2 regions of the Sphingobium sp. AntQ-1 genome follow, and region 1 is predicted to be linked to the other one. Evidence: predicted binding sites of a transcription regulator. Region 1 holds the regulator's gene; the other holds the start of a gene.
What was found. The regulator LexA, encoded in region 1, represses DNA repair genes until DNA is damaged. The targets are predictions, from matches to a motif close to GTTCCNCNCTTGTTCT.
Positions count from the first base shown of each region.

Region 1 (7,590 bases):
CTCAGCGCCGTGACGGTCGATTTCGCGTTGGACGATAGCGGCGCCACGGTCACCGCCACCGCGCGCACCGCCGGCCAGACCGGCGTGGAGATGGAGGCGCTGACCGCGGCCTCTGTCGCGCTGCTGACCGTCTATGACATGGCCAAGGCGCTGGACAAGTCGATGATCATCGGCGGCGTCTGCCTGATCGCCAAAACCGGCGGCAAGTCGGGCGACTGGCGGCGCACGCCATGAGCCTGCTGCCGGTCGCTGAGGCGCAGGCGCGCCTGTTCGCTCTCGCCCCGCGACTGGCGACCGAAACCGTGCCGATCACCGCCGCCGCCGGACGCTGGCTGGCGCAGGATCTGGCGGCGCTGCGCGACCAGCCCTGGGCCGATCTGTCGGCGATGGACGGCTATGCCGTGCGCGCCGCCGAAGCACCCGGCCCCTGGCGCGTCACCAGCGAGAGCGCGGCCGGCGCGGCGGACCTTGCAGCCCTGGCGCCGGGCGAAGCGAGCCGCATCTTCACCGGCGCGCCGCTACCGCCGGGCGCCGACACCATATTGATCCAGGAAAATGCGACCCGCGACGGCGACTGGCTGACCGCCAGCGCCGATCCGCTACCCGCAGGTCGTCATGTCCGCACCGCCGCCTCCGACTTTGCGCAGGACGCCCTGCTGCTGGAGGCTGGCGGTCGCCTCGGCCCGGCTCAGGTCGCGCTCGCCGTGCTGGGTGGCCATGGCGTCGTGCCGGTCGGCGGTCGGCCGACGGTCGCGCTGCTGTCCACCGGCAATGAACTGGTGCCGCCCGGCGCCCCGACGCCGCCGGGTTTCCTGCCTTCCTCCAACGCGCCGATGCTTGCCGCCCTGCTCGCCGCCCTGCCCTGCGACGTCATCGACCTCGGCATCGTGCGGGACGACCTCGATGCGATGGTGGCCGCGATCGAACGGGCGCGCACGGCCGACATCATCGTGTCGACCGGCGGCGCCTCCGTCGGCGACCATGATTTGGTCCGTCCCGCTTTTGTGAAAGCAGGCGGCGCGCTCGATTTTTGGAAGATCAAAATGCGGCCGGGCAAGCCGCTGATGGCGGGGCGAATCGCCGATACGCTGTTCCTGGGCCTGCCGGGCAATCCCGTCTCCGCCTTCGTCACGGCCACGCTGTTCCTGTTGCCGCTGGTCCGTCATCTGGGCGGCGCACGCGATCCGCTGCCACCGACAAGCGACGCGCCGCTCGCCTCACCGCTGCCCGCCACCGGCGATCGTGACGATTATCTGCGCGCCTGGCGCGGACCGGGCGGCATCGTGTCGGTCACGTCACAGGACAGCGCGGCCACCGCCGCCATGGCGAAGGCCGACTGCCTGATCCTGCGCCCCGCCGGATCGCCGCCGGCGGCTCCCGGCGATCGGGTCTTGATTCTGCCGCTGCCCTGACATGTTCGGTGCTTGACTAACCTTCATCTGTTTCCTATGCGTTCCTCATACGTTCCACGGAGGATCGCAATGTTGACGCCCAAGCAGCAGGAATTGCTAAGCTTCATTCAGACCCGCTTGGACGAAGGCGGCGTGTCGCCTTCTTTCGAGGAAATGAAGGATGCGCTGGACCTGCGGTCCAAATCCGGCATTCACCGCCTCATCAACGCGCTGGAGGAGCGCGGCTTCATCCGTCGCCTGCCCAATCGCGCCCGCGCGCTGGAAGTGCTCAAGCTCCCCGATGCGATGCATCGCGCGCCCGCGCCAGTGATCGCGCTCAATCCCAAGGTCGCGCCGCCCGCCCAGCCGCCGATGATCCCCACCGCCGCCAATGACGTGATCGAAATCCCGCTGCACGGCCGGATCGCGGCCGGTGTGCCGATCGAGGCGATGGAAGGGCAGGCGATGCTCTCCGTGCCCGCCGCGCTGCTCGGCGCGGGCGATCATTATGCGCTGGAAGTGTCGGGCGATTCGATGATGGAAGCCGGCATCCTCGACGGCGACTTCGCGTTGATCCAGCGCACCGACGTCGCCCGCGAAGGTCAGATCGTCGTCGCGCTGATCGACGAGGCGGAAGCGACGCTGAAATATTTCCGCCGCGAAGGCAGCCGCGTCCGGCTCGATCCGGCCAACCCGGCCTATGAGCCGCAGATATACGATCCGCGCCAGGTCCGCATCCAGGGCAAGCTCGCGGGGCTGCTGCGCCGCTACAATTGAGGCCTGTGTGATTGGGCCTTAAATGATTCAGGCTGTTCCCTCCACGTCCGGCGGGTCTGGCGGGCGACCCAGGGATGCGCGTCGCCCGCCCGATGGACGGTGTGAACTTCGCCCTTCGCCAGGATCATGGACAGCCCACCGGTACGCGCGAGCGACCGGCGGTCGACCTTCATCCAGCGCGGTCGGCACCAGCGCGGCAGGCCCCGATCGCTGACGACGATGTCCGCCGCCGCGCAATCGCCGGCGAAACTCGACCGATCGATCAGCACATTGCTGCGAGTAAAGAGCAGCCGCCAGTCGCGGCCCTTGCCATCCTTCATCCTCATGGCGCACATATCCTGCGAGCAGCGCGTCTCCGGCAGCGCCGCGATCGCCGCCAGTTCGCCGTCATAACCTGCACTTTCCGACAGCACGTCCCGCACATAATCCCCCGCCCGATCGCGCAATATCGCCATGCCCTTTCCCGTCCGCACGGCGACATGCCGCCCGTCGCCGGTAATCAGGATATCGGGCGGCGCGGCGGTAAAGGTGACCGCCACGCCGATCAGCACCGGCGCAAGTCCCAGCCATCGCCATCCCGTCCGCCATAACAGGCACCAGAGCAGTCCGACGATGGTGATGCCGAACAGCCCCATACCCATGGTCGGCGCGAGCAATGTGGCCATAGGACTCGCCGCCACGCCATGAGCCAGCAGCAGCAACAGGTTCAGCGCCTGCTGCGTCAACCACCAGAACGGCGCGCCCAACCCTACGACATCCAGCACGAGCGCCAGCGCCTCCAGCGGCATGACGACGAAAGTGGTGAGCGGGATCGCGATCAGATTGGCGAAGGCGCCGAGCAGGCCCGCCTTGTGAAAATGGAACAGCGCGATCGGCATCAGCACCAGTTCGACGGCGATCCCGGTCGCCAGCATGACGACCAGCAAGCGACCCGTCTTGCGAATCACGCCCTCGTCCCTGACGGCGGCAAAGGCGCGAAAGCGCGGATGTTCGGCCAGCGCCACCAGCGCCGTCACCGCCGCGAAACTCATCTGGAAACTCGGCCCGACCAGCGCTTCGGGCCACAGCAGCAGCACGACCAGCGCCCCGGTCGCCACCAGTCGCAATGTCACCGCATCCCGACCCATCGCCAGTCCGCCCAAGACCAGCAAGCCCGCGACGCAGGATCGCACCGTGGGCACCTCCGCCCCGGTTAGCAGCGTATAGCCGATCCCCGCCAGCGCCCCGCCCGCCGCCGCGATCAGCATCAGCGGCCAGCCAAGCGCCGCCCGCTGGCTCAAGGCCATCACGCGCATCAGCAGGAAAATGACCGCCCCGATCAGCGCCGTCACATGCAAGCCGCTGATCGACAGAAGATGCGCCAGCCCGCTGCGCCGCATCGCTTCCGCATCCGCTTCGGGGATCGCGCCCTGGTCCCCGGTCGCCAGAGCGGCAGCGATTCCTTCGGCGGGACCATCCACTTGCTCCAATATATGGCCGAACAACCGCGCCCGCAGCGGTGACGCGGCGGTGGAGGGGATCACTATCTCTATGGGCTTCAACGCCTTGCCGGTGGCCCCGATCCCCTGAAAATAGGCGCGCGCCGCAAAATCATAGCCGCCCGGCACACTCGGCGGCGCCGGCGGCATCAAGCGCACGCGAAACCGCAGACGCGCGCCCTCGCCCAGCCCCGTCGGCACATCGGCATCGGCGATATTCACCCGCACAACCGCCGGCAGATTGGGCGCGTGAACCGGGCGTAGCATGACGCGCACCATCGCCTGTGCCGGAACGGGACGCACCGCCGTCACATCGCCGATTACCTGCACGAAGGTCGCCCGGCCCAGTGGCGGCTGGCCCCACAGCATCGCCTTCCCCCAAACCAGCAGGCATCCCATGCACGCCAGGATGCCGCCCGCGACGCATATCCGGCGCAACCGCCCTCCGACCGGCAGCATCGCCCCCATGCAGGCCATCGCCAGCGCGCCGCAGCAAAAGGCCAGCCAGTCCACGGCGTGAGGCAGGATGAACCAGCCCGCAATCCCGCTGCCCAGCCCGATCGGCGCCCATAATCCGATCTGTTCGCGCTCACACTCCAGCCAGCTTTCGAGTCGCTCCAGCGCCGCCCGCGCCCATGCCGCCGGCCTCGCACCAAGGGAGGTTTGTCGTGGCTCAAAAGCCATGCTAGGGGGCGCAGCATCCATGGGTCAGCTAGGCGAATGTCAGGGAATATGACGGCAAGTGCAACGGGAATGAACAAGCCGGTGGTGACCCGTTTCGCCCCGTCCCCCACCGGGTTCCTGCATATCGGCGGCGCCCGCACCGCGCTGTTCAACTGGCTGTTCGCGCGCCATCACGGCGGCAAGTTCCTGTTGCGGATCGAGGACACCGATCGCGCCCGTTCGACCGATGCGGCCGTCGCCGCGATCTTCGATGGGCTGGAATGGCTGGGCCTGGGCGGTGACGAGCCTGCCGTCTTCCAGTTCGCGCGCACCCCGCGCCATGCGGAGGTCGCCAACCAGTTGCTGGAAACAGGCCACGCCTATCGCTGCTATGCGACGCCGGAAGAGCTGTCCGAACTGCGTGAACAGCAGCGCGCCGCCAAGCAGCCGATGCGCTATGATGGCCGCTGGCGCGACCGCATGCCGGAAGATGCGCCCGCTGGCGCGCCCTTCGTCATCCGCATCAAGGCGCCGCGCGAAGGCGAGACGGTAATCGAGGATGCGGTGCAGGGCCGCGTCGTCGTGCAGAATGCCGAGCTGGACGACATGATCCTGCTGCGGTCCGATGGCACGCCCACCTATATGCTGGCCGTCGTGGTCGACGATCATGACATGGGCGTCACCCATGTCATTCGTGGCGACGATCATCTCAACAACGCCTTCCGCCAGCTCAGCATCATCAAGGCGATGCAGTGGGAGGAGCCGATCTACGCGCATATCCCGCTGATCCACGGACCGGATGGCGCGAAATTGTCCAAGCGCCACGGCGCATTGGGCGTAGACGCTTATCGCGACGAGATGGGGATGCTGCCCGAAGCGGTGCTGAACTATCTGCTGCGTCTGGGCTGGGGCCATGGCGATGAAGAGATCATCTCGATCGCCCGCGCCATTGACCTGTTCGATATTGGCGGCGTCGGCCGGTCGCCTTCGCGCTTCGACATCAAGAAGCTGGAAAATCTGAACGGACATTATCTGCGCGAGGCCGACGATGCGCGTTTGGCGGGATTGGTTGCGCCTCATGTGGAACAGCGGCTTGATATCGCTTTGACGGATGCCAATCTTTCGATTTTAACCCAGGCGATGGCTTCGCTGAAGCCGCGCGCCAAAAACCTTAATGAAATTGCGGAGGGCGCAGAATTTCTATTCAAAAATTGCCCGCTCGATTTTGACGAGAAGGCATCCGCTCTGCTAGACGACTCCGCGCGCGCGCTGCTGAAGAAGACAGCCGACGCTCTCCAGCCCGTTCAGTCCTGGACGGTCGAAGCGATCGAAGACGTGATACGCCGCGTGGCAGAGGATGCCGGTCTGGGGCTGGGCAAGGTAGCGCAGCCGCTGCGCGCGGCGCTGACCGGCCGCACGGTCTCGCCGGGGATTTTCGATGTCCTCTTCCTTTTGGGGAAAGAGGAGAGCTTGGAACGACTGAACGATGTTGGGCACGCATCGGCCGGTTGATGGCACTCAAGGAGAACAATATGTCGGATAATAATGCCACTTTGACCGTCGGGGGAGACACGAAGGACTATGCCGTCATGGACGGCACGGTCGGCCCGCAGGTCATCGACGTGCGCAAGCTCTACGCCAATACCGGCATGTTCACCTATGATCCGGGCTTCACCTCCACCGCCAGCTGCGAATCCGGGCTGACCTATATCGACGGCGACGCGGGCATCCTGCTTCATCGCGGCTATCCGATCGGACAGCTGGCCGAAGAATCCAGCTTCATGGAAGTCTGCTACCTGCTGCTGAACGGCGAATTGCCGTCGCAGAAGGAACTGGAAGACTTCACCACCACCATCACCCGCCATACCATGGTGCATGAGCAGCTGTCGGCCTTTTTCCGCGGTTTCCGCCGCGACGCGCATCCGATGGCGATCATGGTCGGAGTCGTCGGCGCCCTGTCGGCCTTTTATCATGACTCGACCGACATCAACGACCCGGAACAGCGCCGCATTGCGAGCCATCGCCTGATCGCCAAGATGCCCACGATCGCTGCCATGGCCTATAAATATTCGGTGGGTCAGCCCTTCGTCTATCCGCGCAACGACCTCAGCTACACCGCCAATTTCTTGCGCATGACCTTCTCGGTCCCGGCGGAGGATTATGTTCCCGATCCAGTGATCGTGGACGCGATGGACAAGATCTTCATCCTCCATGCTGACCATGAGCAGAACGCCTCGACCTCGACCGTGCGTCTGGCCGGTTCGTCGGGCGCCAACCCGTTCGCCTGCATCGCGGCCGGCATCGCCTGCCTGTGGGGTCCGGCGCATGGCGGCGCGAACGAAGCCGCGCTCAACATGCTGCGCGAAATCGGCACCGTCGATCGTATCCCGGAATATATCGCCCGCGCCAAGAACAAGGACGATCCGTTCCGCCTGATGGGCTTTGGCCATCGCGTCTATAAAAATTACGATCCGCGCGCGACCGTGATGCAGAAGACCGCGAAGGACGTGCTGGAGAAACTGGGCGTCAACGATCCCGTCTTCGACGTCGCCAAGGAACTGGAGCAGATCGCGCTCAACGATCCCTATTTCGTCGAGAAGAAGCTCTACCCGAACGTGGACTTCTATTCGGGCGTGATCCTGTCGGCGATCGGCTTCCCGACCGAAATGTTCACCGTGCTCTTCGCCCTCGCCCGCACCGTCGGCTGGGTGGCCCAATGGAACGAAATGATTTCGGACCCAGCGCAGAAGATCGGCCGCCCGCGCCAGCTCTACACTGGCCCGACCCAGCGCGACTATGTCGGCGTCGACAAGCGCTGATTGGCATCGAACCAACGCTATGATGAAGAACGGCGCCCGATGGGCGCCGTTTTTTATGGCAACAAAGGGTCGTTGGATCGCGTCAGGCGACCGGAAGCGATAATATGAAGCGTGCGCCTTCACCCGGTGCGCCGCCGATGCGGATATCACCGTTCATCGCGCGGGCGAGGCGGCGGGAAATATACAGGCCAAGCCCGCTGCCCCCGGCGTCGTCGCGCCCCAGCCGCTCGAATTTTTCGAAAATGCGCTCGCGATCGGCTGGCGCGACACCAGCGCCCTGGTCGATCACAGCGATGCGCGCCTGGCCGCTTTCCCATTCGGTCGCGATGCGCACCTGCGTACCTTCCGGGGCATAGCGTACGGCGTTACCGATCAGATTGACCAATATTTGGAGTATCCGGCGAAATTCCCCGATCGCCAGCAGGCGGGCGTCCGGCGCCGGTGCAACGATGGTGATCCGTC
Region 1 covers NZ_CP117158.1:3,475,514-3,483,103, reverse strand. Annotated here, with positions in the region: gene moaC (cyclic pyranopterin monophosphate synthase MoaC) at 1-234, shown strand, start outside; gene sphantq_RS17455 (molybdopterin molybdotransferase MoeA) at 231-1,412, shown strand; gene lexA (transcriptional repressor LexA) at 1,482-2,168, shown strand; gene sphantq_RS17445 (ComEC/Rec2 family competence protein) at 2,159-4,330, opposite strand; gene gltX (glutamate--tRNA ligase) at 4,400-5,821, shown strand; gene sphantq_RS17435 (citrate synthase) at 5,842-7,128, shown strand; gene sphantq_RS17430 (sensor histidine kinase) at 7,211-7,590, opposite strand, start outside.

Region 2 (7,590 bases), 480 kb from region 1:
CATGTCGATGCCGATATCGCGTGGCAGAAGCATCCCGTCCCGATCTTCTACGGCTTCAAAAGCTATGTGTCCTTCCCGGTCATCCTGGCGGACGGCAGCTTCTACGGCACGCTCTGCGCGATCGATCCCATGCCGCGCCTGATCAGCGATCCCGCGACGGTCGCGGTCATCGAAGGCTTCGCGCGCGACGTCAGCGCCCTCCTGTCCGCCAGCATCCTGGCGCACCCGACGAGGTCCGCCACGACAGACGTCCATCGCCCTCAGGCGGGCTGAACGAAGCTGTCCATCACGCGCTTGCGCCCGGCCGTCTCGAAATCGATCTCCAACTTGTTGCCCTCGATCTCCGCGACGGTGCCGTAACCGAATTTCTGGTGAAATATGCGCAGGCCCACGCGCATGTCGTCGCGACCCTTGTTGCCCAGAGATACGGCGGATGACCGCGCCTCCACGATCCGCACCGGCTCCCGGCTGAATTGGCCGCTCGTCTGCGCGCGCTGCCAGCCCGGACCCCGACCGCTGCCCCGCGCGACATTGGCGAAGGGGTCGTCGCGTTCCGACCAGTTGGCGCGCCATAGCGACGCGCCGCCGCTCATGCTGCTTTCCGATTCGACATGTTCGGGCGGCAATTCGCCCACGAAGCGCGACGGGATGCTGCTGGTCCACTGGCCATAGATGCGGCGATTGGCGGCATGGATGATGGTGCAGCGCTTGCGTGCGCGCGTGATCGCGACATAGGCGAGCCGCCGTTCCTCCTCCAGACTGTTGAGCCCGCCTTCGTCCAGCGCCCGCTGCGACGGGAAGACGCCTTCCTCCCACCCCACCAGGAATGTGGTGTCATATTCCAGCCCCTTGGCGGCATGGATGGTCATGATCGTGATCTTGGCGGACTCCGCCTGCGCCTCATTGTCCATGACGAGGCTGACATGCTCCAGAAACGCGCCCAGCGTCTCATATTCCTCCATCGCACGGGCCAGTTCGGACAGATTTTCCAGCCGCCCGGCGCTCTCGGTCGTACGTTCGGCCTGTAGCATCGCGGTGTAGCCGCTCTCGTCCAATATCTGCCGCGCCAGTTCGGCATGGGGCAATTGCGTCGCCCGGTCGCGCCAGCGCGCCAGATCGCCGATGAAACTGCCCAGCGATCGCCGCGCCTGCGGGGTCAGTTCGTCGGTGTCGAGGATGCGCGCGGCCGCCAGCGCCAGTGGTATGCCCTCCGCCCGCGCCAGTCGGTGCAATTTCTCCACCGCCTTGTCGCCCAGCCCGCGCTTGGGCACATTGACGATCCGCTCGAACGCCAGGTCGTCGGCGGGCTGGTTGACCAGCCGCAAATAGGCCAGCGCATCGCGGATTTCGGCCCGCTCGTAGAAACGGAAGCCGCCGACAATGCGATAGGGCAGGCCGATCTGGATGAAGCGATCTTCGAACTCGCGAGTCTGGTGCTGGGCGCGGACCAGGATCGCGACCTCGTCCAGCGATCCGCCGCTCCGCTGGACCGCTTCGATCTCGTCGCCGACCCGCCGCGCTTCCTCCGGCCCGTCCCACACGCCGATGACCTGCACCTTTTCGCCCACGTCGATGTCGGTCCACAGCGTCTTGCCGAGGCGATTGCCATTTTCGGCGATCACCCCGGACGCCGCGCCCAATATGTGCGGCGTGGAGCGATAATTCTGCTCCAGCCGGATGATCGTCGCGCCCGGAAAATCCTTTTCGAACCGCAGGATATTGGCGACTTCCGCGCCGCGCCATGAATAGATGGACTGGTCGTCGTCGCCCACGCAGCACAGATTTTTGCGCGTCTGCGCCAGCAGCCGCAGCCACAGATACTGGCTGCTATTGGTGTCCTGATATTCGTCCACCATGATATAGCGGAACCGCTCCTGATATTGCGCCAGCACGTCGCGATGCTTCTTCAATATCGTCAGAACATGCAGCAGCAAGTCACCGAAATCACAGGCATTCACTTGACGTAAGCGCGCCTGATAATCGGCATAGAGCTTCTGCCCCTTGCCATGGGCATAGCTTTCCGCCTCGCCCGCGCCGACATCCTCCGGGGTCCAGCCCTTATTCTTCCACTGGTCGATCAGCCCGGCCAGTTGCCGCGCCGGCCAGCGCTTTTCATCGACGCCCTCGGCCTGGATGAGTTGCTTGAGCAGCCGCAACTGATCGTCGGTATCGAGGATGGTGAAATTGGATTGCAGCCCGACCAGTTCGGCATGACGGCGCAGCATTTTCGCCGCGATCGCATGGAAAGTGCCTAGCCAGGGCATCCCCTCCACCGCATCGCCGATCATCCGCCCGACGCGCGCCCGCATCTCGCGCGCGGCCTTGTTGGTGAAGGTCACGGCCAGGATCTCGGACGGCCAGGCCCGCCGCGTGCCGATCAGATGCGCCAGCCGGGCGGTCAGCGCCGCCGTCTTGCCGGTGCCCGCACCCGCCAGCACCAGCACCGGCCCCTCGGTCGTCAGCACAGCCTCCCGCTGGGGCGGATTGAGCCCGTCGAGATAGGGCGGATCATTGGGGGAGGGGGCAGGGACTGTCATGGCTGGACAACTAGGCATGGGGTGGATCGGGGGCAAGGGGCGCGCCTCTTGCGGTGACTGGGCTTCTATGAGAACAAAAGGCGAATCATGCAAGGGAGCAAGCGGATGGTGACGGGACGATGCCAATGTGGGGCGATACGCTATGAAGCGACCGGCGAACCGGCCTATAGCGCCATCTGCCATTGCAGCGACTGCCGCGCCAGTGCCGGCGCGCCGATGGTGGGCTGGGCGCTGTTCCCGCAAGACGCCGTGACGATCATCGGCGATCCCGTCCGCTACCAGTCGTCCGACAATGCGACCCGGCATTTCTGCGGCACATGCGGCACTGGTCTGTTCTATACCAATCCGGTCATCTTCCCCGGCGCGATCGACATCCAGAGTGCTACGCTGGACGATGCCGCGGCGCTGCCGCCGGAGGGGCATGTCCAGATGGCCGACGCCGTGCCATGGATGGCGACGGCGCACGAACTGCCGAAATATGATCGCTATCCCGACGGTCCCTAACCCCCCCGTTCGGTTCATCTGGCCGCGCCTGGGCCACATTTGGTCGCGGCTGCGGAACGGGGATGTCCCAAAGCCGGTTCTTCGGCTGTCCGTCTCAGAAGCGGGCGACCTGCGGGTCGAAGAATATAGGAAAGGATGATCCCGATGAAATCCATCATGCTGGCCGGCGTCGCGATGCTGAGCTTCACCACTTTGGGCGGCATAGCCGTCGCGCAGGACACGCCAGCGCCAAGCAGCCAACCGCCCGGTGACGCCATGACGCCAGCGCCCGCCGATGCGCCCGCACCCGCCGATCCGACGGCCACGCCGCCGTCCGCCCCCGCCGAGCCCGCAGCCCCCGCGACGCCCGGCGATCCGGGCATGTCGACCCCGCCCGCGCCTGCCGCGCCGGCCAGCCCCGCCATGCCTGCGACCCCGCCTCAAAGCGATCCCAATGCCGGCCAGCCGACAGGCGCGGTCCCGGCGGACCCCGGCATGGTCCCCGCGCCCGCGGGCGTGCCCAATAACCCGGCCGCCCCAGTCGGCTCCTCCGCCAATCCGGTGACGGTCGGCGGCAACATGACGCCGCCGCCGACAGAGGCGAAGGACTATCCGCGCTGCTCTCGCACGGTCCAGGACAGTTGCGTCAATCCGGGCGAGGCCGGGAAGATGCGCAAGCGTCGCTGACCGCCGGCGTCGGCGCGGGCAGGGCGGCGATCAACTCCGCCAGCCCGCCCCGATCGCGCGCCGCATCGGCCAGGCTATAGCGATCGAGCACGGCCATGAACGCGCCGGTGGCCTCCGCCAATATGGCGGTCAGGCCACAAGCCCGGCGGATCGCGCAGTTTGCGCAGTCCGCCATTTTCATGTCCGGCTCGCTATGCCGGACCACCGCACCGATGCTCATGGCTTCCGGTGCGTCCGCCAGGGCGAAGCCGCCGCCCCGTCCGCGCTGGGTGGCGATGAAACCGCCCTGCGCCAGGTGATGCACCACCTTCATCAGATGGTTGCGCGACAATCCATAGGCGTCGGCGATCTCCGGAATCGTCGCCCGTCCCGTCGGCGCGACGGCGAGGTGGATCAGCACGCGCAGCGCATAGTCGGTGTGACGGGTCAATTGCATGGCGTCATCCGATACCGGCGCGGGGTCGCGCTTCAAACATATATTCTATTTACTCCTTTAAAGGCGTAAATTAAATGCATCTTATCGACTCAGGAAAAGGTCAATCAGATGTCCAACTCGCTGTCTCCGCACACCATCGCCATCGTGAAATCCACCGGCCCGGCGCTGCGCCAGCACGGCGTGGCGATCACCACCGCCATGTATGCCCGCCTGTTCCAGGATGCCGAAGTGAAGGCGATGTTCGATCAGGCGGCGCAGGATAGCGGCGAGCAGCCCAGGCGGCTGGCTGCGGCGATCCTGGGCTATGCGGAGAATATCGACCGGCTGGAGGTGCTGGGCGGCGCGGTGGCGCGCATGGTGGCGCGTCATGTCGATACCGGCGTGAAGCCCGAACATTATCCCAAGGTCGCGGCCGCGCTACTTCCCGCCATCCGCGACGTGCTGGGCGAGCAGGTCGCCACCGACGCGGTGCTGGCGGCATGGGGCGAAGCCTATCAGTTTCTGGCCGACATATTGATCGCGCAGGAGGCCGAAGCCTATGCAGCGGCGGCCTGATCCCATTTCGTTCGAAACGAAAGAAGGGTGGTCAGGCCTGCTCACAGCCTGACCGGTCGGACGATCGCGTCAGTCGTCCATCCGCAGCAGCGTGATCCGCGCCTTGCCGCAATCGCGGACCGTGTCGATGGTAAAACCCTTCACGACCACATCCTCGCGCCTGTCGGTTTCGATGCTGATCCAGCTCGCGGCATTGGTCCAGCCCAGCCGTCCCAGCTTGTCGAGCGCAACCTGGCCTGCGCCGGTGCCATAGGGCGGGTCCATGAAGATGAGGTCGAGCGGCTTGGCCGCCGACCCCAGCGACAACACGCTGGACGGCCGGATGTCGGGACGGATGCCCAGCCGGTCGCCATTGGCGCGGATCGCGTCCAGCGCCGGCTTGTCCTGCTCGACGAACAGGCAGGAGGCCGCGCCGCGCGACAGCGCCTCAAAACCCAGCGCACCCGATCCGGCGAAGAAATCGCCCACGGCCAGCCCCTCGAACGATCCCAGCCGGCTGGTCAGCATCGAAAACAGCGCCTCGCGCGTTCGGTCCGCCGTAGGCCGGGTGGCGTCGCCCTTGGGCGCGGTCAGCGGTCGTCCGCGCCATTGGCCCGAAATGATCCTCATTTCAGGTCCTTCAGGCTCTTGCGGAACAGTTCCAGATCATGCTGCCGCACCTCCTCCACCGCGCCGACCGGCAGGTCGCCCAGATAGAAAGGGCCATAGCTGGTGCGGATCAGCCGGTTGACCTTCAGGTCCAGATGTTCGAGCACGCGGCGCACTTCCCGGTTCTTGCCTTCGGTCAGGGTCATCTCGATCCACTGGTTGCGCCCGGTGCGCCGCTCCAGATTGGCCTCGATCGCGCCATAGCGGATGCCGTCAATCTCCAGCCCATCGAACAGATCCTCCAACTGCTGCTGGCTCACCTCGCCAAAGGCGCGGGCGCGATAGGTGCGCGGCACGCCGGTCGCGGGCAGTTCCATCTCGCGCTTGAAACCGCCATCGGTGGTCATCAGCAGCAGGCCTTCGGTATTCATGTCCAGCCGGCCGATCGGCATCAGCCGTGGCAGGTCCGGCGGCAGCCGGTCATAGATGGTCGGCCGCCCCGCCGGATCGCGCTCGGTGGTCAGGAAGCCGGTCGGCTTGTGGAACAGGAACAGGCGCATCGGCGCGGGCGCCGCGATCGCCACCTCATCGACGGTCACGCCATGCAGCGATGTCAGCAGCGTCGCGGGCGTATCGATCACCACGCCGTCCTTGGAAACGCGCCCTTCCTCGATCATCCGCTCGATCTCCCGGCGGGAAGCGACCCCGGCGCGGGCCAGCAGCTTGGCGATACGCTGCGGCTCGCCCTTGCCGCCGCTCGCCGCAGCGGCGCGGGCCGGGTGCGGATTGGCGGCATGGACCGGCGCAGCGCCCTTGACCCGCGGCTTGCGCGGCGGATAGGATTTGGCGGCGCCGAAGCGAGGCGCATCGCCCCCTGCGCGATCGGGTCGGGCGCGATCAGGCCGACCCCGATCCGTCCGGGGACGATCAGTCCGTTCGCCTTCGTTGCGGGGGGAGCGCGGCTTGTCGATGGTGTCGCGTGGCCCCGCGCTGCGTGCAGGGCGCGATGGTGCGCCGTCGGCCTTGGCCCGATCGGGGCGAGTCCTGCCGCCGCTCGGCCGATCCGTCCGGCTATCGTCCTTCTTCTCAAAACGCGGCTTGGCGTCGCCCCGGCGGCTCTCGCTCCGCCGCCCGTCATCCTGTCGCCCATCCCCCTGACGCGGCGCAGCGCCACGTCCAGTGGGCGCGCCGGGACGCCCGCCCGATCCGCTCCGGCCGGGGCCGGCGGGACGTTTCGGGCCGCCTGGTCCTGCCCTGCGGGGCGGTCCTGATTTTTTCGGCGGTTCCAAGGGCGGGTTCCTTTTCATGGGCACTGGCACTTCCCATATGGGTGCAAAGCCAGCAACAGGCTGAAATGTGCCGCTCCGGCGCTTGGGCGAGGGGGCTATGCCTCCCAGCAGGCAACCCGGTGCGGGGGCGCGGCGTTTCATCGGGTGCATGGCGGAATCAGGGCGGATCGGCAAATGTTTTTCGGGCTGGTGAAAGAGGGAGGCGCGCACCTGTCGCGCCGTAAGGCGATCCGCACCGTGCTGGTGGTGGAGGATGAGGCGCTGGTCGCCTTCGATAACGAACATGCGCTGGAGCAGGCGGGCTACCGGATAGCGGCGACGGTGGACGATCATGACCATGCGGTGCGGGTCATGGACGGCGGCGGCGTGGACCTGGTGATCGCAGACGTCGCCCTGCATGGCGAGAAGACCGGCATCGACGTCGCCCGTCACGCTGGAGCGCTGGGCCTGCCGGTCCTGTTCGTCACCGCCCGCTGCCCGATGGAGGCGCGCGCTCTGGCGGTGGGCTGCCTCGCCAAGCCCTATGCGCCGCGCGATCTGGTCGCGGCGATCGGCGTCGTCGATGCGCAGTTGCGCGGCGCAAGGCGGCCCAAGCTGCCGCCGGGGCTCAGCCTGTTCGCGCCCGCGGGCTGATCGGCGCACAGGACGCTTGCCTGGCGGCGATCAGGCCATATGGTGGCGCACAATTCGACGCCACCGGGGACGCACGCCAAAATGACCGACGCCATAGAGGGCCGCAGCAGCTGGCTCGACGCCGTGAAACCCTATGTCGAAAAGGCGCCGCTGGCGGCCTTTTTCCTGGGCGTCTCGTCAGGCTTTCCTTATGCGATGATCGGCGCGACGCTGACCACGCGTCTGGCGCAGGACGGCATCGACAAGAAGGCCGTTACCGCCTTCACCCTGGCGTTCCTCGTCTATAATCTCAAATGGCTATGGGCCTGGGTGGTCGATGGCGTGCGGCTGCCGATCATCGGGCGGCTGGGGCAGCGCGTGTCCTGGCTGCTGCTGGCGGGCG
Region 2 covers NZ_CP117158.1:196,873-204,462, reverse strand. Annotated here, with positions in the region: gene sphantq_RS01015 (GAF domain-containing protein) at 1-273, shown strand, start outside; gene sphantq_RS01010 (ATP-dependent helicase) at 261-2,537, opposite strand; gene sphantq_RS01005 (GFA family protein) at 2,643-3,041, shown strand; gene sphantq_RS01000 (Fe-S oxidoreductase) at 3,186-3,707, shown strand; gene sphantq_RS00995 (RrF2 family transcriptional regulator) at 3,667-4,143, opposite strand; gene sphantq_RS00990 (globin domain-containing protein) at 4,252-4,698, shown strand; gene rsmD (16S rRNA (guanine(966)-N(2))-methyltransferase RsmD) at 4,768-5,307, opposite strand; gene sphantq_RS00980 (pseudouridine synthase) at 5,304-6,257, opposite strand; gene sphantq_RS00975 (response regulator) at 6,750-7,208, shown strand; gene sphantq_RS00970 (AmpG family muropeptide MFS transporter) at 7,290-7,590, shown strand, end outside.
Region 2: the regulator LexA is predicted to act here: its motif matches at 2,608-2,623, upstream of sphantq_RS01010 (ATP-dependent helicase).